3 regions of the Salimicrobium salexigens genome follow, and region 1 is predicted to be linked to each of the others. Evidence: riboswitches for the same ligand, from Rfam matches in the RefSeq annotation. Region 1 holds a riboswitch; each other region holds the start of a gene.
What was found. Region 1 has a riboswitch for S-adenosylmethionine ahead of metK (methionine adenosyltransferase). Riboswitches for the same ligand answer to the same signal wherever they lie in the genome.
Positions count from the first base shown of each region.

Region 2: linked by a shared signal. The riboswitch ahead of BW931_RS09690 (O-acetylhomoserine aminocarboxypropyltransferase/cysteine synthase family protein) and the one ahead of metK (methionine adenosyltransferase) in region 1 are both predicted to bind S-adenosylmethionine.
Region 3: linked by a shared signal. The riboswitch ahead of BW931_RS00465 (aminotransferase class I/II-fold pyridoxal phosphate-dependent enzyme) and the one ahead of metK (methionine adenosyltransferase) in region 1 are both predicted to bind S-adenosylmethionine.

Region 1 is NZ_FTOK01000004.1:248,731-258,478, forward strand. Features, by position in the region: gene menH (2-succinyl-6-hydroxy-2,4-cyclohexadiene-1-carboxylate synthase) at 1-207, shown strand, start outside; gene menB (1,4-dihydroxy-2-naphthoyl-CoA synthase) at 262-1,080, shown strand; gene BW931_RS06900 (o-succinylbenzoate--CoA ligase) at 1,149-2,600, shown strand; gene menC (o-succinylbenzoate synthase) at 2,587-3,663, shown strand; gene BW931_RS06910 (IucA/IucC family C-terminal-domain containing protein) at 3,738-4,514, shown strand; gene ytkD (RNA deprotection pyrophosphohydrolase) at 4,654-5,118, shown strand; gene pckA (phosphoenolpyruvate carboxykinase (ATP)) at 5,256-6,845, opposite strand; gene BW931_RS06925 (thiol-disulfide oxidoreductase DCC family protein) at 6,996-7,373, shown strand; SAM riboswitch class I at 7,420-7,522, shown strand; gene metK (methionine adenosyltransferase) at 7,784-8,986, shown strand; gene BW931_RS06935 (gamma carbonic anhydrase) at 9,090-9,605, opposite strand; gene BW931_RS06940 (alpha/beta hydrolase) at 9,668-9,748, shown strand, end outside.
Region 2 is NZ_FTOK01000007.1:47,075-56,822, reverse strand. Features, by position in the region: gene BW931_RS09710 (DoxX family protein) at 1-383, opposite strand, end outside; gene BW931_RS09705 (DUF1002 domain-containing protein) at 485-1,381, shown strand; gene BW931_RS09700 (SCO family protein) at 1,420-1,989, opposite strand; gene BW931_RS09695 (trans-sulfuration enzyme family protein) at 2,450-3,592, shown strand; SAM riboswitch class I at 3,669-3,779, shown strand; gene BW931_RS09690 (O-acetylhomoserine aminocarboxypropyltransferase/cysteine synthase family protein) at 3,886-5,199, shown strand; gene BW931_RS09685 (hypothetical protein) at 5,331-5,549, shown strand; gene BW931_RS13540 (hypothetical protein) at 5,594-5,749, opposite strand; gene BW931_RS09680 (methyltransferase family protein) at 5,870-6,403, shown strand; gene BW931_RS09675 (phytoene desaturase family protein) at 6,420-7,904, shown strand; gene BW931_RS09670 (sodium:calcium antiporter) at 7,921-8,913, shown strand; gene BW931_RS09660 (MMPL family transporter) at 9,248-9,748, opposite strand, start outside.
Region 3 is NZ_FTOK01000001.1:78,247-87,994, forward strand. Features, by position in the region: gene BW931_RS00455 (ABC transporter ATP-binding protein) at 1-158, shown strand, start outside; gene BW931_RS00460 (ABC transporter permease) at 151-1,365, shown strand; SAM riboswitch class I at 1,441-1,549, shown strand; gene BW931_RS00465 (aminotransferase class I/II-fold pyridoxal phosphate-dependent enzyme) at 1,623-2,735, shown strand; gene BW931_RS00470 (homocysteine S-methyltransferase family protein) at 2,777-3,829, shown strand; gene BW931_RS00475 (phosphatase PAP2 family protein) at 3,932-4,624, shown strand; gene BW931_RS00480 (M20 family metallopeptidase) at 4,686-5,867, opposite strand; gene BW931_RS00485 (ferritin-like domain-containing protein) at 5,970-6,407, opposite strand; gene BW931_RS00490 (disulfide oxidoreductase) at 6,573-6,986, shown strand; gene BW931_RS00495 (thioredoxin family protein) at 6,989-7,471, shown strand; gene BW931_RS00500 (antibiotic biosynthesis monooxygenase family protein) at 7,550-8,056, opposite strand; gene BW931_RS00505 (transglycosylase domain-containing protein) at 8,139-9,748, shown strand, end outside.

The sequences.
Region 1 (9,748 bases):
CCTTCCATGTGGGACTCCCTCTCTTTTCTTATGTTTCCGGTATGTCTTATTGCCGGAGGAGAAGATAAGAAGTATGTAGCAATCAACGAAAGAATGGCCGGTCGCTTCCCGGATGCACAGCTCTGCGTAATAGAAGGGGCCGGACACATCCCTCACCTGGAAAAACCGGAGATTTTCTCTGAAATCACCCGTTCATTCGTGATATAATGCCAATTGGGTAATACATTCTATACAATTTACATAATAAAAGGAGGACTTTTCATGTCTGTGAATTGGGTTCAGGAACATGAATATGAAGAAATTCTGTATGAAACATATGGTGGGATCGCAAAAATCACCATTAACCGTCCGGAAGTGAGGAACGCGTTCACCCCGCTTACCGTCCGGGAACTGATTGACGCATTCACACGGGCCCGTGACAATTCGAACGTGGGAGTTATCGTACTTGCAGGAGCCGGAGACGCCGCTTTCTGTGCAGGTGGTGACCAGAGCGTACGCGGCCACGGCGGATATGTCGGAACCGATGAAGTGCCTCGTCTGAACGTACTGGATCTTCAGCGTCTGATCCGTGTCATTCCAAAACCGGTGGTAGCTATGGTGTCGGGATACGCAATCGGTGGAGGGCACGTACTGCATGTCGTATGTGACTTGACGATTGCCGCTGACAACGCAGTTTTCGGTCAGACAGGACCGAAAGTGGGAAGCTTTGACGCAGGATACGGGGCAGGACTCCTGGCTCGCATCGTCGGTCACAAGAAAGCCCGCGAAATCTGGTATCTGTGCCGTCAGTACTCGGCCGAGGAAGCAGAAAAAATGGGCCTCGTAAATACGGTCGTCCCGCTTGAACAGCTGGAAGAAGAAACGCTCCAGTGGTGTAAAGAGATGCTTGAGAAATCTCCGACAGCCCTTCGTTTCCTCAAAGCCTCTTTCAATGCTGACACCGACGGTCTTGCCGGACTTCAGCAAATGGGCGGAGACGCAACGCTATTGTACTATACGACCGAGGAAGCGAAAGAAGGACGCGATGCGTTCAAGGAAAAACGCAAGCCTGACTTCGATCAATTCCCGCGTTTCCCATAAGTAAAGGAAAGAGCGTCTGTTGCAGGCGCTCTTTTGTGCGTATGAATTTATTGAGAGGAGCGAGTTGTATGACGACGATGCCGCATTGGCTCAGTAAACAGGCTTTTCTGCAGCCGGAGTACCCTGCCGTCGACTTCCCGGACGGTTCCTGCATTACATTTGCAGAGCTTGAGGAAAGGTGTAAACGTAAAGCGGCAGCTCTTTTTTTTCATGGAGTGAAGGAAAAAGACCACATAGCGATTCTTTCTTCGAACCGCGTCTCCTTTATCGAGTCGATATTTGCTCTCAGCTATCTGGGAGCAAGAGCTGTTCTTTTGAACACCCGGCTCACGATCAGGGAACTGGATTATCAGATTCACGATGGAGATGTGAAGGCGATCATTTATGAGGCGGCTCAGGAAGAGAAAGTGGAAGCGCTGACCGCCGGGGATGTATCGCCTCTGCCATTTCACACTCTCACCGGCGATTACACGATGCCGGAGATGAAAGAGCGGATCGATCTGGAGGATGTTTTCACATTAATGTACACTTCGGGGACGACCGGGGCTCCGAAAGCCGTCCTTCACACCTACGGTAATCACTGGCACAGCGCCATCAGCTCCGCCCTGAACCTCGGAATGGAACGGGGGGATAAGTGGATTTTGAATTTACCGATGTTCCACGTAAGCGGATTTTCCACTCTGATGAAAGGTGTCATTTACGGAATGACCATAGAGCACCATGCCCGTTTTGATGCGCAGGAAGTAGTGGAGAGCATTAAACAAAGAGGGGCCACGATGGTCTCCGGTGTTTCCGTGATGCTCGAGGAGCTTGTGGAAGTGTTCGACCGTGACGATATCCCCGGTTCTTTTCGCTGTTTCCTGCTTGGCGGAGGTCCTGCTACAGAGAAATTGCTGAACCGGGCGGCCTCGCTCGGGATTCCGGTATTTCAGACGTACGGGATGACGGAAACTACTTCTCAGATTGCAACGCTCGCTCCGGCTGATGCCACAAGGAAGCTCGGTTCTGCAGGGAAAGCCCTAGCTACAGCTTCTCTTCACATCAATGCAGCGGAGGGGGAGATCGGCGAGATTCTTGTGGCGGGGCCGATGGTGTCCGGAGGGTATTATAAACGCGATCGGGAGGAAGGACTCCTGTTCGCCACCGGAGACATGGGTTACTTCGACGAAGAAGGCTTCCTGTATCTTGCCGGGCGTAAAAAAGAAATGATCATCTCGGGCGGGGAGAATATTTATCCGGCAGAGATCGAGAACGTACTCGTGCAGGTGCCCGGAGTGTCGGGGGCGGCTGTCACCGGCATGAAAGATGAGAAATGGGGTGAGGTTCCCGCGGCTTTTCTCACCGGGAAAGATATAAAAAGGGATGAGATACTGCAATACTGCGAAAGACACCTGGCGCGTTATAAGCATCCGGCATATGTATACAGGGTGGCCGAGCTCCCTCGAAACGCTTCGAATAAAGTGCTGAAGTATAAGCTTACGGAAATGGTGAAAGCGGGGGAGTGCGATGAAATTGAATAAAGCCGTCCTTCACAGGGTGGAGGTACCCATGAAAGCCCCTTTCACTACGGCACACGGAGCGATCGGTTCGCGTGAAGTGATTATCGTGGAAGTGGAAGATGACAAGGGGGAAAGAGGGTACGGCGAAATTGCCGCTTTTCCGAGCCCCTTTTATACGGAAGAGACCGTAACGACGGCCTGGCATATAGCGAAAGATTTCCTGCTCCCTTCCCTGAATGAGACAGACGCACCCAGGATATTCAGGACCGTACAGGGGCACCCTATGGCGAAAGCCGGTATCGAGCAGGCCCTGTTCGACCTGAAAGCCAAAAGAGAAGGCAGGAGTTTATCCGAGTATATCGGGGGGACGAGAAAGGAAGTTGCCGCCGGGGGAGTGATCAGTCTCTCCGGTGACCCGAAAAAAGAGCTCCGTACTCTGAAGCAGGCAGGTTTCCAACGGGCAAAGGTGAAAGTTGAGCGGGGGCGGGAAAAAGAGCAGCTGCAGGCGCTGAGGGAAGAGGACGCCTCGTTTCCGCTTATGATTGACGGGAATGGTGCGTACGAGTCCCCGGACGAACTGCTTCCTCTTGATGAATTCAAGCTTCTGATGATTGAACAGCCGTTTCGATCCGGAGACTTCCGGAAGCACTGCCATTTACAGAAGAAAATGAACACGCCGATATGTCTCGATGAGTCGATCCGGAGCTTTGAAGATGCTGTCCAGGCGATGGAATTCAAGGCCTGCCGGATACTCAACGTAAAACTGAGCCGGGTGGGCGGATGGTCCGAAGCCCTGCAAATTCATGACCGGGCAGTAAAAGAAGACATGCCTCTCTGGTGCGGAGGTATGGTGGAGACCGGCATCGGGAAAGCCCATAGTCTTGCGCTGGCTTCCCTGCCCAATTTCACTCTGCCCGGTGACTTATCCGGATCCGACCGATATTTTGAGAAAGATATTATAAAAGATCCCATAAGCCTTGAGGGTGGTTTCATACGCGTGCCCGAAGGTCCCGGGATAGGAGTCGAACCGGATTTCGGGTATATGGAAAGTGTTACGAAAGACAGATGGTTTCAACGATACTGAAAATGATTATCAAAATCATTGACACACCTGTAAGTAATTTCTACACTTGTAAGTGAATAGAAGAGGTGAGGAATATGAGTGAAGAAATGATTACGAGAGAAGAAGAACAGTTTTTGAATGAGCATTTTCGCTTTTTTACGGATCAACATTTGCAGGAACCGGTTTTGGAAACGGTTCGTGCAACCGATTTGTTATCCCGCGAAGGAATCGAACATGTTTTGAATGACCTGCATCTGTATCTTGATTCACAGTCGTTTCTTACTACCGGTTCCCTGCTCGGGAAAAGGTTCGGATATTACGCTGTTACGGTGCCGATTGTAATGATGACGGTGTTTGATAAATTCCCTGACGTTTCCCCCGGGAATGTGGAGTACATCCGTATCGATGAGAACCCGAAATGGTTCCCTAAATTCCATCTCAGGGATAAAACGGTATCCGTCCCGGGAGAAGACAGGGAAGAGTGGATAGTTGAAAATATGCGGCACTTATTCAGGGATTTCCTTCAGCCCGTTCTTTTCCACATTCATAAGACTACGCGTATTTCAAAGAAGGTATTATGGGAAAATACAGCCATTTATCTGTACTGGTTTTATGAACGCAAACTTCCTGAATGGTATGAAGGAGAGGAACTGGCAGAGAAAAGGAAAGACTTTCGATATATCATCGATGAACTGGACGGAGAACCGTTCGGTGAACAGAAAAACCCTTTCACTTACTTCGAGTCTCAGCCCTTATTGCCTTCAGGGGCTAGGGAAAGGAAATGCTGCTGCCTCTCCTACCGGCTTCACGAAGACAGTACGTTCTGTAAAGTATGTCCCCATCTGAAACAGATGGAGAACATGAAGAAATAGTTTCTTCCGGAAGATGCTGCAATGATTTCCGGTACGGCCGGTGGAAAAAAGAAGAAATGAAACATTTGTAATTTTCCCTTCATATGGTACGATTTAATTAGAGTAAAAAGAGTGTTTTGGAAAAGGCAGTTGATACCATATGCAAGAGTTCTATGATTATTATAATAATCCTGTGAAATTATCTTTTAAGGACCACCCTTTTTCAAGCGAACCGAAGCACGTATGGGTGATTTGCCAATACCGTGGAAAATGGCTGCTGACCGAACACAAGGAACGTGGTCTGGAGTTCCCCGGCGGGAAAGTGGAAGAGGAGGAGACCGCCTCGGAAGCTGCTGTCAGGGAAGTGAAAGAAGAAACGGGAGGCATCGTCGATCAGCTGCGTTACGTCGGTCAATACTTCGTCAAAGGTAAAGGTGGCACGATCATCAAAAACGTTTATTTTGCAGAGGTTTTACAGTTGCGGGAAGAAGCCCATTATTTCGAAACGAACGGTCCGGTACTGCTCGAGCAGCTTCCGGAAGCTTTGCCGAGACAGAAAGAGTACAGTTTTATGATGAAAGATAAAGTGCTCCCGTGCTGTCTGGAAAGAATTGGAACGGTGTAGCGTGAGATGTGTAACTACCAGGGGACTCCCCGGGCTGTCGAGAAATTCTCGGCAGCTTTTTTGTTAGAAAATCGATAAAAATAAGCATGCAGAGAAATGGAGCGTTTCTCTGCATGCTTGTTGTCTGTATGACAGTATTAACGTTTGATCGGTCCGGCTGCTGCAATCGTTTCGTCAGCATAAGCGAATTTCTTGAAGTTCTCATGGAACTTGGCAGCCAGGCTCTCTGCCTGCGTATCGTAATCACTTTTGTCTTCCCAGGCATTACGCGGAATCATGACTTCCTCCGGAACACCGTCACAGTGAAGAGGAATGTTAAGGCCGAAGACAGGGTCCTGGTACATTTCCGTGTTTTTGAATTCTCCGTTCAATGCAGCATCCACCATACGTCTCGTATAGGACAGTTTCATTCTCTTACCTGTCCCGTAAGCTCCGCCGGTCCAGCCGGTGTTGACGAGGTAGACGTCTGTGTTGAACTCGTCGATTTTCTCACCCAGCATCTTCGCGTAGACGGAAGGCGGTAACGGGAGGAACGGTGCGCCGAAGCAGGCGGAAAACGTAGCTTCGGGCGTGGTGACGCCCCGCTCTGTCCCTGCGAGTTTACTCGTATACCCGCTCAGGAAGTGATACATCGCCTGTTCTTTCGTAAGTTTGCTGATAGGCGGAAGAACTCCGGTAGCATCAGCTGTCAAAAAGATTATTTTATCGGGATGTCCGGATTTACTTTCCTCAAGAGCGTTGTCGATATGATCAAGCGGGTAAGCGACACGCGTATTTTCCGTCAGGGAAGTGTCGGTGAAATCCGGTTTCCCCGTACCCGGGTTTACAGCTACGTTTTCGAGTACCGCGCCGAATCTGATGGCTCTGTAAATATCAGGTTCCGTTTCAATAGAAAGGTCTTTAGTTTTGGCATAACAGCCGCCTTCCATATTGAATACACCTCTATCGGACCAGCCGTGTTCATCGTCACCGATAAGGTAACGGGAAGGGTCGGCGGAAAGAGTCGTTTTTCCTGTACCGGAGAGTCCGAAGAAGAGAGCGGTTTCTCCCTCCGCGTTCACGTTAGCGGAGCAGTGCATCGGCAATACGTCCTGTTTCGGCAGGAGATAGTTCATCACGGAGAAGATCGACTTCTTGATCTCTCCGGCATACTGCGTGCCGCCGATCAGTACTATTCTATGTTTGAATGATACCGTTACGAACACTTCGGAATTGGTTCCGTCTGTCTCCGGGTCGGCTTTCAGCCCCGGTGCAGAGAGCACTGTGAACGCATTTTCGTGAAGAGGTTCCTCTTCACTCCCGGGTCTTATGAACATCTGCCTTGCGAACATATTGTGCCAGGCGTATTCTGTAATCACACGGATTGGCAGACGGTAGTCTTCATCGGCGCCTGCGTAACCCTGGAATACGAAACGTTCAGGGAGGTCTTTCAGATATCCGATCACTTTGTGGTAAAGGTGAAGGAATGTTTCTTCCTGCATCGGCTGGTTCACTTTGCCCCAGTCGACCTTTTCGGCAGTTTCATCGTCTTTTACAATGAATTTATCGTTCGGGGACCGTCCTGTATATGCTCCGGTTTCTGCCTTTACAGCTCCGGTATCGGTCAGTGTTCCTTCATTCCTGTTGAGTATGTTTTTCGTAAGGTCCGGAACAGAAAGCTGTACTTGTGTTCCTTCTTCCTCAAGCAGCTCCTCGATGCTTGAACGGTCGCTTCTGGCATGAATCATTTTAAAAACCCGCCTTTCCCTGAAATTCCGCATGTAAGCGATTATTTGTAAATAGTATAACACATTGTCATTAATAGTCCATACTGCAATTCATTTTTTTAAAATCATCTGCAGCTGCTGTATAATCTGGAGAAAAGGAAGGTGAAAAGGTTGAAGAAATCGATCGTTCTGTACGATGCAGCATGTCCTTTGTGCCTTAAAACGAAAAAGTGGGTGAGCCTCCTGGACCGGGAAAATCGACTGCTCTGGCTGTCGCTGCAGAAGCTTACCGAGTATACTTCTCTTCCCGCTGAAAAAGAAGGACAAATTCGTGAACAATTACATTTATATGATCCTTCGCGCAACGAACATGTAGGGTATGACGCGATCACCTATATATGTAAGGAGTCGCCGCTGCTTCGCTTCGCCGGAAAGCTGATGGAGTTTCGGACTGCGAGGGCGGTCGGAGTTCCGGTTTATCGATTTATCGCTAATAACAGATACAGAGTGGGAATCCACGATTGTAAAGACGGAAGCTGCTCCATCTAATTGACAATCATAGCTGATTTGGTATGATAAAATGCGAACGGTAACTCTCTTATCCAGAGTCGGTGGAGGGACAGGCCCGAGGAAACCCGGCAACCTTCTTTTGATATGGTGCTAACCTGACGCAAGAGTACTCTCTTGGACGATAAGAGCGGAAGGAAATCATCCCTTTCCTCATACGATGAAGGAAAGGTTTTTCTTTTTTAATGAAGGAAATCAAAATTTCTCTTAATAGTATAAACGTTTCCTGAAGGACCTTCCTGTTTTCCATGCATGGTTAATGAAGGAATGGAACTGATTCCGGTTTTCAACCCGTGAAAACAGGGGCCGGAATTCGGAAACAGAATGCAGTATATTAAAGTATGATGCTGGTAAGAGTGCCGTAATCAGAGTTTAAGGAGGAATCATGTAACATGGCAGCAAATCGCCGGTTGTTCACATCTGAATCGGTTACGGAAGGGCATCCCGATAAGATATGTGACCAAATTTCCGATGCAATTCTTGATGAAATACTGAAGGAAGACCCGAATGCCCGGGTGGCCTGTGAGACAATGGTTACCACAGGACTTGTACTTGTCTCCGGGGAAATCAGTACGACGACATATGTGGATATCCCGCAGGTCGTAAGGCAGACAATTAAAGATATCGGGTACACGAGGGCGAAGTTCGGATTCGATGCCGATACCTGTGCCGTCCTTACAGCTATTGATGAACAGTCCCCGGATATCGCGGGCGGAGTGGATGAATCTCTGGAATCGAGAGAAGGACAGATGAGCGAAGAGGAAATCGACGCAATCGGTGCCGGGGATCAGGGTCTTATGTTCGGATACGCAACAGATGAAACGGATGAACTGATGCCTTTGCCGATCTCGCTTGCTCACCAGTTGTCCAAGCGTCTGGCGGACGTGCGGAAAGACGGGACCCTCTCCTACCTGCGTCCGGACGGTAAGACACAGGTGACTGTGGAATATGACGAGAACAACAACCCGCTCCGGGTCGATACGGTGGTCATCTCTACGCAGCATGCCGAAGAGATTACGCTTGGGCAGATTAAGGAAGATTTGATGAAGCACGTAATTGTGCCGGTCGTCCCGGAGAAGTTCATGGATGACCAGACGAAGTACATCCTTAACCCTACAGGCCGTTTCGTTATCGGCGGGCCTCAGGGTGACGCCGGGTTGACAGGACGCAAAATCATCGTTGACACTTACGGCGGCTATGCCAGACACGGAGGAGGGGCCTTCAGCGGCAAGGACTCCACTAAAGTGGACCGCTCCGCTGCTTACGCCGCCCGCTACGTTGCAAAAAATATTGTTGCCGCCGGTCTTGCGAAGACGTGTGAAGTCCAGCTCGCATACGCCATCGGGGTAGCCGAACCGGTCTCGATTTCCATCGATACGGACGGTACCGGGGAAGTCACGGAAGCCAGGCTCGTGAAAGCTGTGCGGGAACTTTTCGATCTACGTCCGGCAGGGATTATCCGCATGCTCGATTTGAAACGTCCTATTTATCGACAGACGGCCGCGTACGGTCACTTCGGCCGCCCGGCGGATCATTTCCCCTGGGAAAACGTCGATAAAGTGGATTTGCTGAGAGCTAAAATAAAAGAAGAATAGATAGGCCGCACGTACAAAAATCCGAACGAAAGCGTTCGGATTTTTGTTTATTCCGTTAAATTAGAATAGAAGAAAAATACACGGCCGAGGCCAGAACAAAGAATCATTTCTCTCCGCTGTTTTTATAATACTGTCCTTTTTCCACGTAGCTCTTACGTATACGATCCAGTTCTTTGAAGTCTTTCTCGGTCAAATCTCTCACTACTTTAGCCGGGCGTCCCACGGCAAGAGTGCGGGGAGGTATCGTTTTACCCGGAGGAACGAGACTTCCGGCACCGAGAAAAGCTTCTTCACCGATGACGGCGCCGTCGAGTACAATCGATCCCATTCCGACTAAGGCATTCTTTTTGATGGTAGCGGAATGAAGCGTAACCTGATGCCCGATGGTGACTCCGTCCTCCAGCGTAAGCGGCATGCCCGGGCTCTGGTGGAGGAGACTGAGATCCTGTACATTTGTATTATTTCCGATTCTGACAGGAGCGACGTCGCCCCTGATTACGGTTTTGAACCAGATACTCGCATATTCCCCGATCGACACATCCCCGGTTATGACAGTGTCTTCAGCCACGTAAGCCGTGTCGGCAATTTCGGGATAGTAACCTTTATATTCGCAAATCATCTTCATCCTCCTTATACTGTATATTATAGTAAGTATATCAGAGGAAAACGGAGGTACAAGTGATGCTGAAAGAATACATATCTGTTACGCCAAAAGCCGTAATCGTTGTCGTACACGGGGCTTTTGAGCACGGGGGACGCTAC
Region 2 (9,748 bases), on a different contig from region 1:
GTACGGCGCCACGGAGAATCTTTCGTTACGTATATGACCCACCATATAAGGAGAGGCTGGAAAAGCGGGCGCAGCCAGAGAGCAGTGAGACTGGTGTTTTCCGTCCACGGGGCTGGCACCTGCTGGATGGCTGCGTAAATGTTAGCCGGCAGAACTACGACGAGGAATACGGCTGTTGCGAGTCCCGCCGCTTTTCTCGTATGAGGGAAAATAAGCAGAAGGGAGAGCAGCCATTCCGTAATTCCTGTAATATAAACGAGCTCGTAGCGGAAAGGGAGAAACTCGGGGATCATCGCCGCAAATCCGCTGTCATAAATAAAGTGAAGAATTCCTGCGGAGAATAGCGCACCTGCAAATAAGTAAAGGCCGATCGTTTTAATCATCGAAGACAATCCTTTCGTGTTGGATTTATATTACTGTTATTCATTCAGTTCGGTTATAATAAGTATAGGTCTATTACATTTTTTTAAGGAGAAGATTAACGATGAAACTAATGAAATACTGGCTGCTTACGGGCGTTGCGCTGGTGATGTTCCTTTCTGCCGCCGTTTCTGTACAGGCTTCGAATTCCAACAGTATTAATGAGAAACTCGGTCTGCCTATTGTAGTGTACGGAGATGCCTTATCTGAAAGCCAGAGGTCGGACGTCAGTGACCTGCTGGAGACTTCGAAACATGAGCAGCTGGACGAATTTACAGTGACAGGCCAGGATATAGCTGAATATATCGGCGGCAATCCCAACTCCAACATGTACTCCTCGGTAAAAATCATTCATCAGGACAGCGGCGGGCTGAATGTTGATATTGTGAGTCCCGACAACATTACAGAAGTTACCCGGGAGATGTATGAAAACGCCCTGCTGACGGCGGGAGTGGAAAACGCTGAGGTGCTTGTAGCTTCATCAGTCGCTGTGAGTGGCCATTCGGCACTGACAGGCATTTACAAAGCGTACGATGCGAAAGGTGCTTCTCTCGATAAAGACCGGATGCAGGTGGCAAGCGAAGAACTGGATGTAGCCACTTCCATCGGGGAGAAAGAAGGAATAAGTAAGGATGAAATCAGCAGTCTGCTTACGGAAATCAAAAAAGCTATTGCCGAGCAGAACCCTGCCACCCGGGAAGAGGTGGAGCAGATTGTAGAAACGCAGCTTGACTCGCTGCAGATCGAGCTCAGCCCGGAGGACAGAAAAAGGTTGACCGATTTGTTTGACCAGATGCGAAATCTGAATATAAATTTCGATGAAATGCAGAGTCAGCTCGATGACTTGGCCAGTGGGTTCCAGGATCTTATCAATGACGAAGGGTTCTGGAATAACATTAAGACAGCCGTTCAGGACTTCCTCCGTTCCCTGCGCAACTTCATAGATTCAGTTCTGAATTGACAGAGTAAAGAGAAGCGCTCCACAGGCGCTTCCCTTTTTTAGTTTTTCACTATTTTTGCATCTTCTACAATTTGTTCATAAGGCACGTCCTGTACCCCGTCATAATATTTCTTAATCGTGCCTTTTTCATCTACAAGAAAGAACTGGGTGCCGTGTGTCACCTGGTCCTGACCTTCCGGCTTATCTACGATAATATGGAAACTATCTTTGGCGAAAGATTCAATGGTCTGCTGATCGTAACCGGTGACGAAGGTCCAGTTAGAGAAATCCACTCCCTGCTCTTTACCGAAGGACTTCAACTTTTTCGGATCATCGACGGTCGGGTCGATACTGAAGGAGACGAATTCCACGTCCACCCCTTCTTCTTCCATCTTCTTCTGAAGCTGTGCCATATTTCTCGTCATAGGCGGACAGACAGTGTTACAGGAGGTGAATACGAAATCGGCAATCCATACTTTCCCTTCCATACTTTCCATACTGAAGGACTCCTTGGCCTGGGTAGTGGCTTCAAAACTCCCGGTTTCCCAGTCCACCGGGTCCTCAAGTTCTTTTTGGCCGCATGCTGCAAGAAACAAAGTGAATAATATAAGAATCCATAGTTTTTTCAACGAGGGTGAAGCTCCTTTCCGTATGTATCTTTTATTAGTGTAACTACTCGCGTGGCGATGTACAATGAACAAATTGAGAACTTTCACTTTTTCTCCACACGCCCTCCTCCCCCTGCTTAGGCCAGCGCTTCTAAACGGAAGTTTCCGCTTTTCATGATCCAGCTGCAGCGTCCAGAAATTCATGTCACAAGCAGCTCGGACCAGTGAAAGGAAAGGTCGTCTTTCACGTGACCGGTCTGCTTGTGCCTTCATTTCTAATCGGACGCTTCCGCTTTTCTTTGTCCAGCTGCAACTTCCAGAAGCTCATGTCCTAAGCAGTACCCTTATTTTCGGGATAGGGCACCCGAAAAGTAAGCCTCCTGCTTACGCCAGCGCTTCTAAACGGAAGTTTCCACTTTTCTTTACACCTGTTCGATGTGCAGATATACTGTTACGAAACGATAAGCGGAGGGGTTTATTCATGAGAGATTCATCATTTTTCACTAAAGTTGTTCATCATAAAGCTGACCAGACGGCTGCGGTCCACAGTAAGGCGACGCCTATTTATCAGACTTCGGCCTTTACGTTCAAGGACCTGGATGATCTGGAGAAGTATTATGAAGGAGAGACATCCTACCTTTATTCCAGGGAAAGAAACCCGAATCCGGAAGAGCTGGCCGAGGGTGTTGCTGCTCTTGAAGAAGGAAGCGCGGGAGTTGCAGCAGCTTCGGGCATGGCAGCGATATTTGCGGGAATTCTTTCCGTCGTAAAGCCCGGCGATCATATCGTAGCTGCTGAGGATGTGTATGGCGGGACGCACAACCTTCTCTCTCATGAATTGCCTTCTCTCGGCATTGAAGTAACGCTCACATCTTTCCGTGACCAGAAAAGCATAAAAGGGGAAATACGCCCGAACACGAAATTGCTTTATTCAGAATCAGTGACGAACCCGTTCCTCCGGGTGGAGGATATGACAGTTCTTCAGGAAATCGCCGGTAAAAATGATTTGAAAATTATGATAGATAATACGTTTGCCACACCTTATCTGCTGAGGCCTTTACAGCAGGGCGCCGACCTCGTCGTCCACAGCGCCACGAAGTATCTCGGCGGTCACAGTGATGCGACAGCAGGAGTGCTTACAGGAGAAAGAGAGCTCGTAGAGAAAGCACGCCGAAAAATTGTCTCCCTCGGCTCTAACCTGAGTCCGTTTGAAGCATGGCTGACGTATCGCGGTACGAAAACGTTAGGAATCCGTATGGAAAAACAGTCCCGGAACGCCCAGGCTCTTGCAGATGCCATGCAGAGAAATGCAGATGTGGAGAAAGTTTATTACCCGAAAAACGTATCGGCAGAAGGTAACGGCGCCATCGTTACGATAGCACTGAATAAATCTATAGATATGAACACCTTCTACCGGACGCTCGGCTGGATCAAGATTGTGCCGAGTCTTGCCGGAGTTGAAACGACCGTTTCTGTTCCTTCACGTACGTCTCATCGTACCCTTTCCGATAAAGATAAAGAAAGATTCGGAATCGACGACCACATTGTCCGGGTCTCTGTCGGAATCGAAAGTTCGGACGATATCTCCGCTCAGTTGGAACAGGCAATCGAAGCCTCTAAATAAGAATTTTCTAAAAATTATTGACTTTTTCGGATGCTTCCGTATATAATGCAAAGCATACCATTTAATTGAATAGCGACTCTTATCAAGAGCGGCTGAGGGACTAGGCCCTGCGAAGCCCGGCAACCTTCAAACATCGGTTTGAAAAGGTGCCAATTCCTACAGATCTTAGAGGTCTGAGAGATAAGGGGAGGATGTAAGTATATTTAACGTAAACCTCTTCTTATCGAAGGGGTTTTTTGTTTATATCTCTTCACTCAGACCCTCTGCCATACATTATACAGGAGGGATTTTTTATGACTGAACAATTTGGAAATTACGATCTGGACACGCTTGCCCTGCACGGGGGACAGGAAGTGGATCCGGCAACGGGTTCGAGAGCCGTACCGATCTATCAGACGACGTCCTACGTATTCGATGATACCGAGCACGCCAGGAACCTGTTTGGCCTGGAGGAGCCCGGAAATATTTATTCAAGAATCGGCAACCCGACCGTAGATGTTTTTGAGAAAAGAATTGCCCTTCTTGAAGGCGGTACGGCTGCTGTGGCTACTGCCTCCGGAATGTCCGCCATTGCATACTCAATACTGAACGTTGCCGGAGCAGGAGACGAAATCGTGGCGGCAGGTAACCTGTACGGAGGAACGTATAACTTATTTGCAAAAACGTTACCTCGTTACGGTATTGACGTGAAATTCGTCGATCCGGAAGATCCCGTGAACTTCAAAAAGGCGATTACGGATAAAACGAAGGCGGTATTTGCGGAGACGATCGGTAACCCGAGCCTGCACGTGCTTGATATTGAGCAAGTGTCTGAAATTGCCCACGAAGAGGGTGTACCGCTAATTATTGACAATACGTTCGCGAGTCCGGTCCAGTGCAAACCGCTGCAGTGGGGCGCGGATATCGTCGTTCACTCGGCAACCAAATGGATCGGCGGTCACGGTACAGCTATTGCCGGAGTAGTCGTGGACGGGGGTACCTTCGACTGGGCGAACGGAAAGTTTCCGGGCTTTACAGAGCCGGACGACAGCTACAACGGTCTCGTTTATTCGAGAGACCTCGGGGAGGTGGCATTTGCCACTAAATTCCGGGTGCAGCTCCTTAGGGATATGGGGGCGTGCCTCAGTCCTCAAAATGCTTTCCTTCTGATTCAGGGGCTGGAGACACTGTCTTTACGCATTGAACGTCATGCTGAAAATTCCCTGAAAGTGGCTAAGCATCTGCAGGCGCACCCGGACGTGGAATGGGTCTCCTACCCGGGTCTTGAGGGTCACCCGGCACATGAACTTGCCGATAAGTATTTGCAAGTCGGCTACGGAGCTATCGTTAACTTCGGTATCAAAGGAGGAAGAGAGGCCGGAAGAAAGCTGATCGATAACGTCTCTCTCTGGTCTCATGTTGCGAACGTAGGGGATGCGAAGTCTCTGATCATACACCCAGCGTCTACTACGCATCAGCAGCTGTCCGCAGAAGAACTGGCGGCAAGCGGAGTGACAGAAGAACTGATTCGTTTGTCCGTAGGAATCGAATCGGTCAAGGATATCATCAATGACCTGGATGAATCGATTGAGAAGGCGACGGACAGGGCGGCTGCAGGCAAGTCATAGGCCTGCATACTGCGCCTGGGCTCGAAAAAAAGTATATTTCTGCCGGATTAAGAAGAAAAGCACCGGTTTTGCATCTGGACATTTAGGGGAAAGGATAGGTAAGAGTCCAGTTTACAAAATGGGGTGAAGTCATGTTTTATTCGCTGACGTTTCAAAAAATCGTTCTATTCGCATCAATAGGTCTTATTATAGGTGGATTAATCGGTTTTGCAGGAGTACTGGGATTTGATCTGGATGGATCCATTTTCATCATTTCCGTACTGCTCAGTATGCTTCTTGTATTTGCTGCAGCAATGTTTGCGGAACTGTATCACATCCGGGAAGCGATCAACCGCTCCCGCAACCGCTAGGCGAGCCCGTTCAAACGGCTCGCTTTTTCTTTGGTATATTTATTTCACAAAAGAAACCAGGGGCTGAGTACGAGCAGCAGGAGATAAAATATTAAAATTACAGAAAAAACGATATAGCTTATTTTTGTGAGCTTTTTAAAAATGATGAAGAAAGTCGCCAGCACGGTTAAAATAATGCCCAGTGAATAAAGCAGTGCCATATGGATGTCCCCTTTCCTGTATGAATATACGTAGGTATTTCTATTGTTGCAAAGGAAAGGTTTGTATCTGCCCGCTTTAGGGAAACGGGAAGGAACCGGATACAGTCAGGAGCGTGGGCCATGATCGAATTGTTGTTTGGAGCTGTCTCCCTGGTGTGGCTGATGGAGTTCCTCGTTTACTCCTCGCCCGCGTCCCGGCAATCGGAGAAAGTATCTTTCTGGTATATCTTTTCAGCCATGCTCGTAGCAGTGGCAGTGATTCTTGGAGTGGATATGTGGAAAGTGGACGTCCCGGCAGTGAAATGGACGGGTCTCTTTTTTTACGGAGCCGGCGTAACGCTGCGTCTTTCGGGTATTATGCATTTGAAAGAACAGTTCACAAGGAACGTAAGCGTAAGAGAAGGTGATTATCTGGTCAGCAGCGGCCCGTATCGCATATTGCGTCATCCGCTATACACCGGACTGTTAAGCATTGTCATCGGTTTTGCGCTCAGTAACGGCAGTCTATTCGGACTTCTCGTGGGAAGCGTTCTTATAGCCGCAAGTCTTATATACAGAATTAAACTGGAAGAGGCGATGCTTACGAGACAGTACGGAGATGAGTACGCGCAGTGGTGCAGGATAAGATATCGGCTGATCCCTTTTCTTTATTAATATGGAGGTGCTAAGTATGGCGAATCAGAAAGCGGTAGTAGTAGGAGCAGGTCTAGGCGGTATGTCGGCAGCTATACGATTGAAGGCGGACGGTTATGATGTAACGGTTCTCGAGAAAAACGAAAATATCGGTGGAAAACTGAACCAGAGATCCGGGAAAGGATTCACTTTTGACACGGGTCCTTCCATCCTCACCATGCCCTGGGTCCTCGAGCAGCTGTTCGAAAGCGTGCATCGTGATATACACGATTACATAACTATCAAAAGGGTCGAACCTCAGTGGCGGACTTTTTTTGAAGATGGCAAACAGCTTGACGTAACGGGTGATTTGCCTACGATGCTTCAGGAGATGTCCAAAGTGACGGATCGCCCGAACAGTTCACTGACAAGCTTCTTATCGTACAGTCAGGATATGTATGACCTGTGCCTGAAGAGTTTCTATAAATACAGTATCTCGGGTCTCAGTGATCTCAGGAAACATCACTCCTTCAAAGAACTCATGCAGATGGACCCCATGAAGACGGTGGCTAAAGCGAACCAGGAGCATCTGGACAACAAGCATCTGGAGCAGTTATTCAATTTCCTCGTGATGTATGTCGGTTCCAATCCCTACTCCGCACCCGCAATTTTGAACCAGCTGGCGTATGTGCAGCTGGGGCTCGGCATCCATTATGTCGAAGGAGGCATGTATCAGATTGCGGAAGCAATGGGAAAAGTGATGGAAGAACTGAAAATAGACGTTCATCTTGAGACACCTGTCTCTCATATAGTGACAAAAGGAGAAGAAGTGACCGGTGTGGCTACTGCCAGCGGTACGATGGAAGCGGATGTCGTCGTCTCCAACCTGGAGGCGATTCCTACGTACCGTTACCTGGACGGCACGAAGAAAGGGAAGAAAGAAGCGAAACAGCTCGAGAAAAAATATGAACCGACAGTTTCAGGACTTGTATTATTACTGGGGACGAACAAAAAGTTCGAACAGCTCGAACACCACAATTTCTTCTTCTCCGACTACCCCGAGAAGGAATTCAAGGAAATTTTCGATAAAGGGAAGCCGGCCGAAGACCCGACTGTCTATATAGGTGTGTCGGCCAGATCGGATGAAACCCAGGCCCCGGATGGGAAAGATAATCTGTTCGTCCTTACTCACGTTCCACCTCTCGAAAATAAGAAAAGAAAAGGCTGGGACTGGGAAGCATACAGAAAGACGGTAATTGAGAAACTTGAACGTATGGGGCTCGAAGGCCTGGAAGACTCCATCGATTTTGAATACCAGTTCGCACCGGAAGATCTCGAATCCCTGTACGGGGCAAACGGCGGTTCGATTTATGGTGTCGTAGCGGACAAGAAGTCGAACGGCGGCTTTAAAGTACCGGCTCAGAGCGCTCTTTACGATAACCTCTACTTTGCCGGAGGTTCCACGCACCCGGGAGGCGGAGTGCCGATGGTAACGCTGTCCGGCCAGTTGACGGCGGATTTAATCAAAAGCAAACAACGATAGTTAGGAGTTCAAGTTTATGGCAGTCCTCATATTTTTAGGGTTTTTTGTTTCTGCAATCGCCACTTTTTTCATAGCTTCCAATCTTGCAGTGTTCGGCGATGCAGTAAAGGAGAAAACAAAAGCGACCTCTACTTTTGTGGGAGCTGTAATCGGCATAGCTATTTCTCTTCCGGAACTCACCTCGAGTGTGACGGCAGTTTTTATCGATACGCCGGGTCTTGCAGTCGGTAACCTGATAGGTAGTAATCTCTTTAACCTTCTGGGTCTGGCAGTGTTCGATATCATTTACCGGAAACATGAAATTATGACCCGGACTACGGTGGAAAGTAAACTGTACGCCTATCTCGTCATTTTTCTGACGATGATCGTTATAGTTGCCGTGGCTTTTCCGTTGCCCACCCCCTTTCTTCACGTAAGTTATTCTTCGGTCGCTCTCGTATTATTTTATGCAGTCGGAGCCCGATTCATTAATAAGCGTACGGAATACAAAGGACGTAAAGTGAAGAACGAAAAGAAGCAGGAAAGATACCGGGACTATACCAAAAAGCAGGTACTCACCCGCTTTATAAGTCTCAGCGTTGCCATTATGGTGATGGGGAGTATTTTAACGATTACGGCTGAGGAGATAGCACAAATCACCGGACTCGGCTCTTCGTTCATCGGTGCATTTCTCGTTGCAATCAGCACCTCTTTGCCGGATGCGTCGAGTGTAGGGACCGCTTTGAAGATGCGGAACTACAATCTTGCCATCAGTTCTCTGATCGGCAGTAATGCCTTTAATATCCTCATCCTGGCCATTACCGATGTAATGTATTTCCGGGGAAATCTTTTCAGTGAATCGAGCCGGGTCAATGTAATTGTAGCTGTAGCATCGGTCGTATTTGTACTTCTATTCCTGATCAGTATTTCCAGGAAGAACCCGAAGTATCAATTTACGTACATGATCCCTTCTTTTTTGATCATAATTCTTTACTTTGCCGTAACGTTCTTTTCGTTCCAGATGAAATAGGGAAGTATGAAACAGCATAAAAAACCGAACCCTTTAATCAGGGGTTCGGTTTTTTGCTTTTTATATGGCAGGCTGTAGGCATTTCTGTTTTTCCTTCCCTTCAGAAAACAAAGGACGATCCGAAGGTAACGAAAACCTGCTTTTCCTGCCTTTGGAGGGAAGAAATCGGCAGTGAAAGTCACGTTTTCGGCATAATCCTTACTTTCGTACAGCCTTGCTTCGTGCAAAGGGAACGATTCCTGCATAATGGTCGTCATTTTCTTCAAAACAAAGGACGGATCTCGTCGGGCTGCCCGTCGGAAACACTGCAGCCTGAAATCCGCCCTCTATAAATCTATTTCTTCCTGCCGAACGGGAACCACCAGTTCCAGTGTCCGAAAAGTTTCATGAGGCTTGGTACAAGCAGCAGACGGATAATCGTAGCATCGATGAAGATAGCGATGGCTATCCCGATGCCGATCTGCTTGACGGGAACCACACCTGTGAAGGCGAAAGCTCCTGTAATCACAATCATGATCAGGGCAGCGGATGTTATGATTTTACTCGTGTTCGCCACGCCTTCCACGGTGGAGTAGTGGTTGTCTTTCGTTTCCAGATAAAATTCTCTCATTCTTGATATGAGGAATACTTCATAGTCCATACTCAGACCGAATACAAGGCTGAATACGATGACCGGGAGAATCAGAGCAATGTCTGACTCGTTCAAACCGAGATGGCCTCCCTGGAAAAGCCACACGAGAATACCGAACGTGGAAGCAAGTCCTAAGATATTCATCAGAATCGCTTTGATCGGAATTAAAATGGACCGGAAGGCAAGCATCAGAATAAAGAAGGT
Region 3 (9,748 bases), on a different contig from region 1:
CCACTGCAGAGAAATACTGTGACCGCTTTGTCATTCTTCATGAAGGAGAAATCAGAGCAGACGGGACACTGGAAGAACTTCGCACATTCTTTTCCATGCCGCGGGCTTCCCTCGACGATATATATGTACGATTGACGAAGGACGATTCCCATGATTAACGCCAGACGTTTCTGGAAAGAGCGGATGAGGGAACACACGAAAGAACTGAGCCGGTATACGCGCTATATTTTTAACGGTCATATTGCGGTAGTGATGTTTTTTCTTCTTTCGGCCGGTGCATACTTTTATCAGCAGTGGCTGCAGACCGTTCCGGAAGATTTCCCCGCCGGACTGATTGTAGCTCTGGTTTTCGCCAGCATTACATCCTACAGTCCGGTACGTACAATGATCAAAGAACCGGACCTGGTTTTTCTTCTGCCGGCGGAGTTCGAGTTGAAGGATTATTTCCGTTTCAGTCTTTACTATAGTTATGTGGTGCAGCTTTACGTAATTTTTCTTGCGGGGGCTGCGCTCGGACCTTTGTATTTTACCGTGTATCCTGAACTGGGTACGGATCACTACCTCGCCATCATTCTGCTTATGCTTGTCGTGAAGGCGGGAGTAATGCAGTCCAACTGGTGGATGCTGCAGGAACGTCAGCCTTCTATACGTATCGGCTATCAGGCGGCGGCGTGGATAGTTTCAGCCGCCCTGTTTTACTCTGCGGCCGTTGGTGCCCTCTTGTTTGTCGTTCCGGGTCTTGTGCTCTTGAGCGGGCTTGTAGTATATGCCTGGAGAGTATCGAAGCAGAAAGCCGGGCTTGCCTGGGATCTTCTGCTGGAAAAAGACCAGGGACGGATGAGAGTGTTCTACAGGCTGGCTAATATGTTCACAGACGTTCCGCATCTGAAAAGCCGGGTGAAACGAAGGCGTCTTATCGTAAAACTTTTGACCGCCCGCATTCCTTTTTCCGGAGATACAACGTACACTTACCTGTACCGAATTACTTTTGCAAGATCCGGCGATTACAGCGGGATGTACATTCGTCTGGCTGCTATAGGTGCTCTTGCTGTATGGTTCGTTCCTAATATGATGATAAGTGTAATTATCGGTGTCCTGTTTCTTTATTTGAGCGGATTCCAGATGATGACGTTGTGGCAGCATCATCGGACTATCGCCTGGCTGGATATTTATCCGGTCTCCTTTGAACAGAGAAAAGAAGAATTGATACGTTTCCTGAGACAGCTTCTTTTCTTCCAGACACTCATTTTCGTCGTGGTATTTGCTGTGCAGATGATGTGGGCGGGAGCCCTTTTGATGGCGTTCGGAGGTATTTTTTTCAGTCGGTTATTTACGGAAACCTTTGTAAGGAAACGACTGAATTGAAAAATAATTAAAAAAATATTGACGAATGCTGCGTTCGTCTATATAATTGGTGAAAATCAAATGAATATTAATGGACTCTTATCCAGAGAGGTGGAGGGACTGGCCCTTTGAAACCTCGGCAACCATTGTTTAAAAGCGAACTGGTGCCAATTCCAGCAAAGCCTGTGCTTTGAAAAGATGAGAGGACGATAGTACACAAATGTGTAGAAATCGGCCTCTTTTCAGGAGGTCGATTTTTTTATGGGAGGGATGCCACTATGGTACACGAGAGAGCGACAATACTGACGCAGGCCGGAAACAGGACGGACCCCGGTACCGGCGCAGTAAGCACTCCGGTTTATTTTTCCACAAGTTATGCCCATCACGGGCTCGGGGAATCCACCGGTTTTGATTACACAAGGACGGCTAACCCCACGCGCTCTGTTTTGGAGAAAACACTTCAGGAACTCGAAAAGGGAGACGGGGCTTTTGCCTGCAGTTCCGGAATGGCAGCTATCCATACAGTTTTCGGTCTGTTCCGCTCGGGGGAGGAGGTGATCGTTTCACGTGATTTGTACGGCGGGACCTACCGGCTGTTTGAAGAAGTTCTTGCCCGGTACGGGATAACTTTTCGTTATGCAGACCTCACGAATGATGCGGCACTGGAGAGTGAAATGAGGGAAAGGACAAAAGCCGTATTTTTCGAGACTCCGGCCAATCCTTTGATGAAGGAGGTGGACATTTCGAAATGCGCTGCTGTCTGCAGAAAATACGGTGTAAGGCTAATAGTGGATAACACGTTTTATTCACCTCTCCTTCAGAATCCTCTGGAAGAAGGGGCGGACATCGTTATCCACAGCGGTACGAAGTATCTTGGAGGTCATAATGACGTCCTGGCGGGGGCGATCATAACGAAAGGGGAGGAGCTCACCCGCACTGTCCAGAACCTTCATAACGGGATTGGTGCGACACTGTCGGCGATGGATTCCTGGCTTTTACTGAGAGGGATGAAAACGCTCCACATACGTATGAAACAGCACGAGGAGAATGCGGAAACAATTGTTGATTATCTGAAGAGCCGTGAAGAGGTCCGGGAAGTCCTGTATCCGGGACGGGGCGGGATGCTTTCTTTCCGTTTAACAAGAGAAGAACAGGTGCCGGTTTTTCTGAAGACCTTAAATATCATTACGTTTGCTGAAAGTCTTGGAGGGGTGGAGAGTTTCATTACTTATCCTGCAACTCAGACGCATGCGGATATTCCGGAGGAGACGAGGGTGAAATATGGAGTGGATAGTTGTCTTCTCCGCTTCTCCGTAGGCATTGAAGATAAAAATGACCTGATGGATGACCTGGGCGCAGCGCTTTTGGAGTCTGTTCGAAAAAGTGCATAACTGCCCTGATACGCAAACCATTATAAAAAGGAGCGAGGTATATGACTAAAAGAAGTCTTAAGCAGCGGCTGGAAGAAGGTCCGGTGATTGCCGGGGAAGGTTACCTGTTTGAATTGGAGAGGAGAGGATATCTTCAGGCGGGTTCTTTCGTGCCGGAAGTAGCCCTTAAGAATCCGGAAGCTTTGAAACAGACGTACCGGGATTATATGCTTGCAGGTTCCGATGTAGTGTTAGCTTTTACCTACAACGCCCACCGGGAGAAGATGAGAATCATAGGCAAAGAGGAACTGCTTGAACCGCTGAACCGGAACGCAATCCGTCTGGCTAAAGAAGTGGCGCGAGAACATCCGGAGGAAGAAGCGCTCGTGGCCGGGAACATTTCGAATACGAATATCTTTGATCCGGAAAATGAAGATAGTAAAGTTCAAGTCCGGGAAATGTTCCGGGAAATGGTCGGATGGTGTAAAGAAGAAGGGGTGGATTTTGTGAACGGGGAAACGTTCTACTACCACGAAGAAGCTCTTATTGCTCTGGAGGAGATCAGACGGGTTGAACTCCCGGCTGTCATAACCCTCGGTCTTATGGGGGAAAACATACTGCGTGACGGCTACACCGTGGAGGATTCCTGCGCCTCTCTTGAAGAGAACGGAGCACTGGTCGTAGGTATGAACTGTTTTCGCGGTCCTGATACTATGCAGCCCTACGTAGAGAAAATAAGACGAAAAGTGAACGGATATGTAGGGGCACTGCCGATTCCGTACCGTACGACGGAAGACAATCCCACATTTTTTAATCTTCCGGATGGCGGATGCAGTTGCACTCTCCCGACGGAAACGACTTTTCCGACTTCGCTCGACCCGCTCTATCATAACCGGTATGAACTTGCGGCATGGGCGGAAAAAGCGAAAAATGACGGAGTTAATTATATCGGTCTATGTTGCGGAAGTTCTCCTGCTATGCTCCGCTCTGTTGCGGAAGCGGCCGGTGTGGAGACGGTACACTCCATTTATTCACCCGATATGCATAAACATTTTCTGTTCGGAGAAGAGGAAAGCCTGAATGAATCAAACCTGGCCTACAGGACGAAAGCATAAGCAAAGCCCCGGCAAGGAGGTATACTCTGCCGGGGCTTGTAGTTTGTTTGAAAACGGTGCGGGGAAAGATAGTAAAGAAGTAAGAAGTAGGAGGAAAAGAAATTGTTATTTAGAGGCACACATTTCAAAAATCCCACCAGAACATCCATTATTTTAATAATAGCAGGGTTTATCCTCATAGGAGGAGGGTTCTTCTCTTTCGTTTCCCTCGGTGAAGATGTTCTTGAAGGGGAAAAGTTCGCATTGGATCGCATAGTAAATAATTTTGTGGATACCATCAATCCACCGTGGCTCACAGAAACGATGGGATACATAACCGAAGCAGGGTCCGTATGGATTTTGTCAGCACTGTCGGTCATCGTAATAAGTTATCTTCTGTTTATTTCGAATAAAAGTAAATGGGTGGCACTTTTTTTTGCGGTCAATATGATAGGAATAAGCGCTCTTACGAAAGGTTTGAAGTTATTGTTTGAGCGCCAGCGTCCGGAAGTGATCGAGGCATATGACGGGGTCGGATACAGCTTCCCGAGCGGACACTCTACAGGTGCCTTCGCTTTCTACGGATTTATGATTTATCTCGTTACAGTAAGCAGGTTCACTTCTAAAGTGAAGTGGACCGTGAATATACTGCTTGCATTATTCGGTACTACGGTGGCTCTCAGCCGCATTTTTATAGGGGTCCATTATTTCACCGACGTTCTGGCGGGAATAGCTGTCGGAACGGCCTGGCTGCTCGTCTCCATCGCTGCTCTTGAAATTATGCTGTTCAAAAAAAGAAGAGAGACGGGCAAATAAATAGAAAAATTCCCCGGGCCAGGGCGGCCGGGGAAGCAGGTCTATATGAAAAATTTATGATTCAGCTGCTATATTTATGCTGGTAACTGAGAAATACCTGGAGAAGGGTTTTGGCCCCATGAAGCATAGCCCGTTCATCAAAGTCGAATTTAGGATGATGGTGGGGGAAGTCGTGTTCGGGCAGTTTAGCTCCTGTGAAATAGAAGGCTCCGGGCTTCTTCTGTAAATAATAGGAGAAATCCTCACCGGCCATGGAGGGGTCCACTTCACGGGTTGAGAGAGAGGAATCTGCATGCGGCGCTTCTTTAAGAACCAGGTCAGCCTCATTTTCATGATTGATAACAGGAGGATAGCCGATATTGTAGGAGAAATGGTAGTCGGCGCCTGCCGCCTCACATATCCCTCTCGTAATACGTTCCATCTCTTCCCTGATGGTTTCCTGTACCTCGGGCTCAAACGTTCGTACGGTACCGGAAAGCTCGGCCTGATCGGCGATTATATTGAAGGCTTTGCCGGCTTGAATGGTCCCTACGGTAACTACGGCAGTCTTTAACGGATCGATTCTCCTGGCGACTACCTGCTGGAGAGAAGCTACAATGTCGGAGGCGATGACGATAGCATCTTTCGTCTGGTGAGGCTGGGCGCCGTGGCCGCCTTTTCCTTTAATTTTAATTTCAAAAGCATCGGCGCCAGCCATAAACGGACCCCGGGCCGTTTCGATTGTCCCGTATTCCGTATTTGTCCAGAGATGAGTACCGAAAACGGCGTCTACGTGGTCGAGGGCGCCTGTTTCAAGCAAAGGTTTCGCTCCCCCTGGAGTAATCTCTTCAGCGGGCTGATGTACGAGAACCATAGTGCCGGGAAGTTCCTCCTTATATTTCCACACCGCTTCTGCGAGACCGAGCAGCTCAGCCGTGTGACCGTCATGTCCGCACGCATGCATCACTCCGTCGTTTCTGGAGCGGTAAGGCAGGTGGGTGTTCTCTTCCTGGATCGGGAGGGCGTCAAAATCGGCCCGCAGTGCCACGGTTCTGCCGGGCCGTCCCCCCTGTATCGTGGCTATCACTCCGTTGCCGCCTACATTTTTTTGGAAAGGGATACCGAGTGCTTCGTATGTATCAGCTATATATGCAGCTGTTTCCGTCTCCTGGAAAGAAAGTTCAGGATACTGATGCAGGTACCTGCGTGTTTCCACCATTTTTTCATAGAGGGTTTCTACTTCTTTAAACATGGACTCGGACATTATCTTTCCCTCCTTTTACTCTTTACTATATCATCGTTGTCAGAAGAAAGAAAAAAAGCGGACGGGTAGTCCGCTTTTCGATTATAACGCCAGTCACTCCGGTTATTCGTGCAGTCGGGAGTCCTGAAGCAGACGATCGATTTCTTCCATGTGACCGGTTTCATCGGAAATCAGGTCATCGAGTTTTACAGAGAGTTCGGTAAGATTCAATTCATCGGCCTGTTTCTTTCTTTGTTCGTAACGTTTGATAGTGGCTTCCTCCGAATCACGTGCGGCTACAAGCATCTCTTTAACACGTGTTTCCTGAGGAACCTCCGCTACAGTAGTCGTCGGCGTTCCGCCGAGAGTTGCTATTTTTTCTGCGAGATATAAGGCGTGCCCCTGCTCGTCAGCAATTTCTCCTTCGAAGAACGGTTTCAGTACTGAACGATACAAACCCGAAACCACGGCAGCGTTATTCGTATACATAACAGAAGCTGCGTATTCATGGGAAAGATCTTCATTTAAGCCTTCGATTAATTCTTTCATTTTCTGATCCATAAGACGACCATCCTTTCTTTGGACATAAATATCTTCTCTTTATTTGTATTCCCGCATCGGTCTTGCTTAAACGAACAGATGATGGCGATTTCGTGAATTTTTATTCTATATTTTCAATTCGTTACATTCCCTTGTATAATACTTAAAGAGAGGATGAGGCGAAGTATGAAGAGGTCAGATTTGATGTTTGTGGCCTGGGCGACGGCCCTTACCGCTACGCTCGGAAGTTTGTTCTATTCGGAATTTCTTGGTTATACGCCGTGCGAGTGGTGCTGGTATCAGCGTATTTTAATGTACCCCCTCGTCATCATATATGGTGTCGCTTTACTTAAAAATGAAAAAAACACCGCTTTACCGGGACTGATTTTGAGTGGTGCGGGGGTTCTTGTGTCCACGTATCATTATTCGGTTCAGAAAGTTCCGGCTCTAAAGACTCCGGGCGGAAGCTGCGGGACGGTCCCCTGTACGGTCGAGTACGTCAATTATTTAGGTTTCATTACGATTCCTTTTCTGGCCGGTACAGCTTTTATCATAATTTTCATAAGCCATTTATTACTATTACGGCAGAAGGAGCAGTGACGATGAAAAAGAAGATGATTATATTCGCAGCTGTACTTGTGGTACTGATTGCGGCACTGGCATTGATTGTCAGTTTGCAGAACTCGGAAAAAGCAGAAGGTAACCCTTATAACAAGGACGAAAGTGAATTGCAGCAGTCCACGATCGATCAGCTGGAGAATCCGAACTACGGCAACCAGATCCTTCCTGATGAACTTTCCGGGAAAGTGGAGTCGGGAGAGGAAGTAACTGTATATTTCTACAGTCCTGAATGTGTATATTGTCAGAACACAACACCGTACCTGGTGCCTCTTACAGAAGAGATGGGTGTGGATATGAAGAAGATGAACGTACTTGAATTCCCTGAGCAGAGACATAAGTATGGAATCGAAGGAACACCTACGGTCGTACATTTCGAAAACGGGGAAGAACAGGATCGTATCGTCGGTCAGCAGCCGGAAGAGAACTTCAGGGATTTCTTCGAAAACAACGTTAAAGGAGACTAAGAAAAAAGTGAGCGGGCTCTCCGCTCACTTTCTTTATAGCATGACAGTTCTTTGAAAATGTCAGCGGCCTCTGTTATGTCAATCTTCCGGATTCACCATGCGGTAGTGCATGATATAAGCATCGCCATCGATAAAGGACGGCTTCTGTTTATGTTCCGGGCCCGATTTCTTATGGGCCTGTTCGAAAGATTGGGAGTTCCTCCAGTTATCAAAGCTTTCTTTATCACGCCATTGCGTGAATACGACATAGGTTTTCCCCTGTTTAGGGCGAAGAATACGGATGGCCTGAAACCCGTCCATCCCTTCAACGTTCCCTTTCCGGTTTTTGAAGCGGTCTTCAAATGTAGCGCGTCCTTCTTCGGATACAGGGATATTGTTGGTCACTACGAAACCGTTATTCTGTACATCTCCTGTAGAGTCGACAATTTCATAATCACGGCTTTCTTCGAAAATAGAAGGCTCCTCTCCTTCGTAATAAGCGATTGTGGAATTATCCCCCTGCATAAGCTGGACCTGTTTGTCGGAATGCTGGTTTTGAATCTTTTTCAGGAAATCGATCGTACCGTTAGTCATGGAAACTATCATATAAAGATTCTCCTTTCTTCTTCAGTTAAATTTTAGCAAGAGGGCAGGAGAAACTGCAAGCAGGAAGAAAGGATGGCTTATAGTGAAACGCGAAGAATATAAGCAAATGAGGAAAAAGGGGAAACGGTTAAGGAATACGTTCATAGGGTTGGGGAGCTTTTTATTCGTCATGGCCATAGGTCTGCTTCTGCTCATGTTCGGAGGACGCTTCTTCGTTTCCGAAGATGCAATGACCCTTGATGCAGCGACTACAGTAGTTGCGGATGGAGAAGAGATAGAAGAGATCTATTCCACAAATCGGAGTCCCATATCCTTGGAGGAGGTGCCCGAATTTCTGCAGGAAGCCGTGGTGGCTACCGAGGACAGCAGGTTCTATGAACACTCGGGTATTGACCCCCGTGGCATAGCGAGAGCTCTTTACCGCGACGTTTTAGCGTGGGAGAAGGTGGAAGGAGCCAGTACTATCACCCAGCAGGTAGCAAAGAATTTATTTTTCTCCAACGATAAATCGTGGCTCAGAAAAACAAAGGAAGTAATGGTAGCTCTGTACCTGGAGCGGAATTATACGAAAGATGAAATTCTTGAACTTTATTTGAACTCGATTTACTTCGGTGAAGGAACCTATGGAGTGGAAAAAGCAGCAGAGCGTTATTTCTCAAAGCCTGTACCGGAGCTGAACGAAACGGAATCGGCTCTCCTGGCCGGCCTCCCGAAAGCCCCAAGCAATTATTCACCGATAGCAGATCCCGAAGCGGCCAAAGACAGGCGCGACACGGTTCTGTTCAGGATGGAAGATGAAGGGTACATTACGAAGGAAGAAGAAGAAGCACTCTCCAACCGACAGGTGGAATATACTGAAGAAGCACCTGTCGGCGCGACATGGTCGAATGCTTACGTAAACGTCGTGGTTCAGGAAGTGGTGGATCGTTACGGTGTTTCAAGAGAGGCACTGAAAACGGAAGGGTATGAAATAGAAGTGAATATGAATCCGGAAGCCCAGCGGATAGCTTATGAGACGATGAAGGATGGGAACTACGCGTCCGGTTCTGTCGAAGGGGTGGAAGCGGCTTTTGTGCTTACAGATAAAGAAGGGAAGGTGACGGCTCTTACCGGGGGAAGAGAGTATGAACACGGGGAGATGAACCATGCCCTCACCAAACACCAGCCCGCATCCGTAATGAAACCGCTGGCAGTGTACGGTCCCGCCTTAATGGGTGATACTTACAGCCCTTATTCCGTACTGAAAGATGAGAAGATCAGTTACGGGAGTTATACTCCGAAGAATCTGGACGGGTACGAAGGGCAGGTGACGTTATATGAAGCCCTTGTCAAATCGAAAAACGCTCCTGCAGTATGGCTGCTGAACGAAATAGGCGTGAAGGAAAGTAAGAGCTATCTTGAAAAACTCGGTCTTGCCACTGAAGACGACGACCTCTCCATCGCTCTCGGAGGAATGTCGGAAGGATACAGCCCGATGGAGATCGCCGGCGGCTATCAGGCTGTCGGGAATGACGGGGAACGGGTGCCGCTTAGAACCGTTTCCACCATTACGGACCGGACCGGTGAAACCGTGAAGCCGAAGGAAGAAACAGAAGCTGTGCGCGTCTTCAGTGAAAAAACAGCTTTCCAGCTCCGGGAAATGCTTGAGACCGTAGTGAGTTCCGGCACGGCCCGTAATGGAAGCTACAGTGG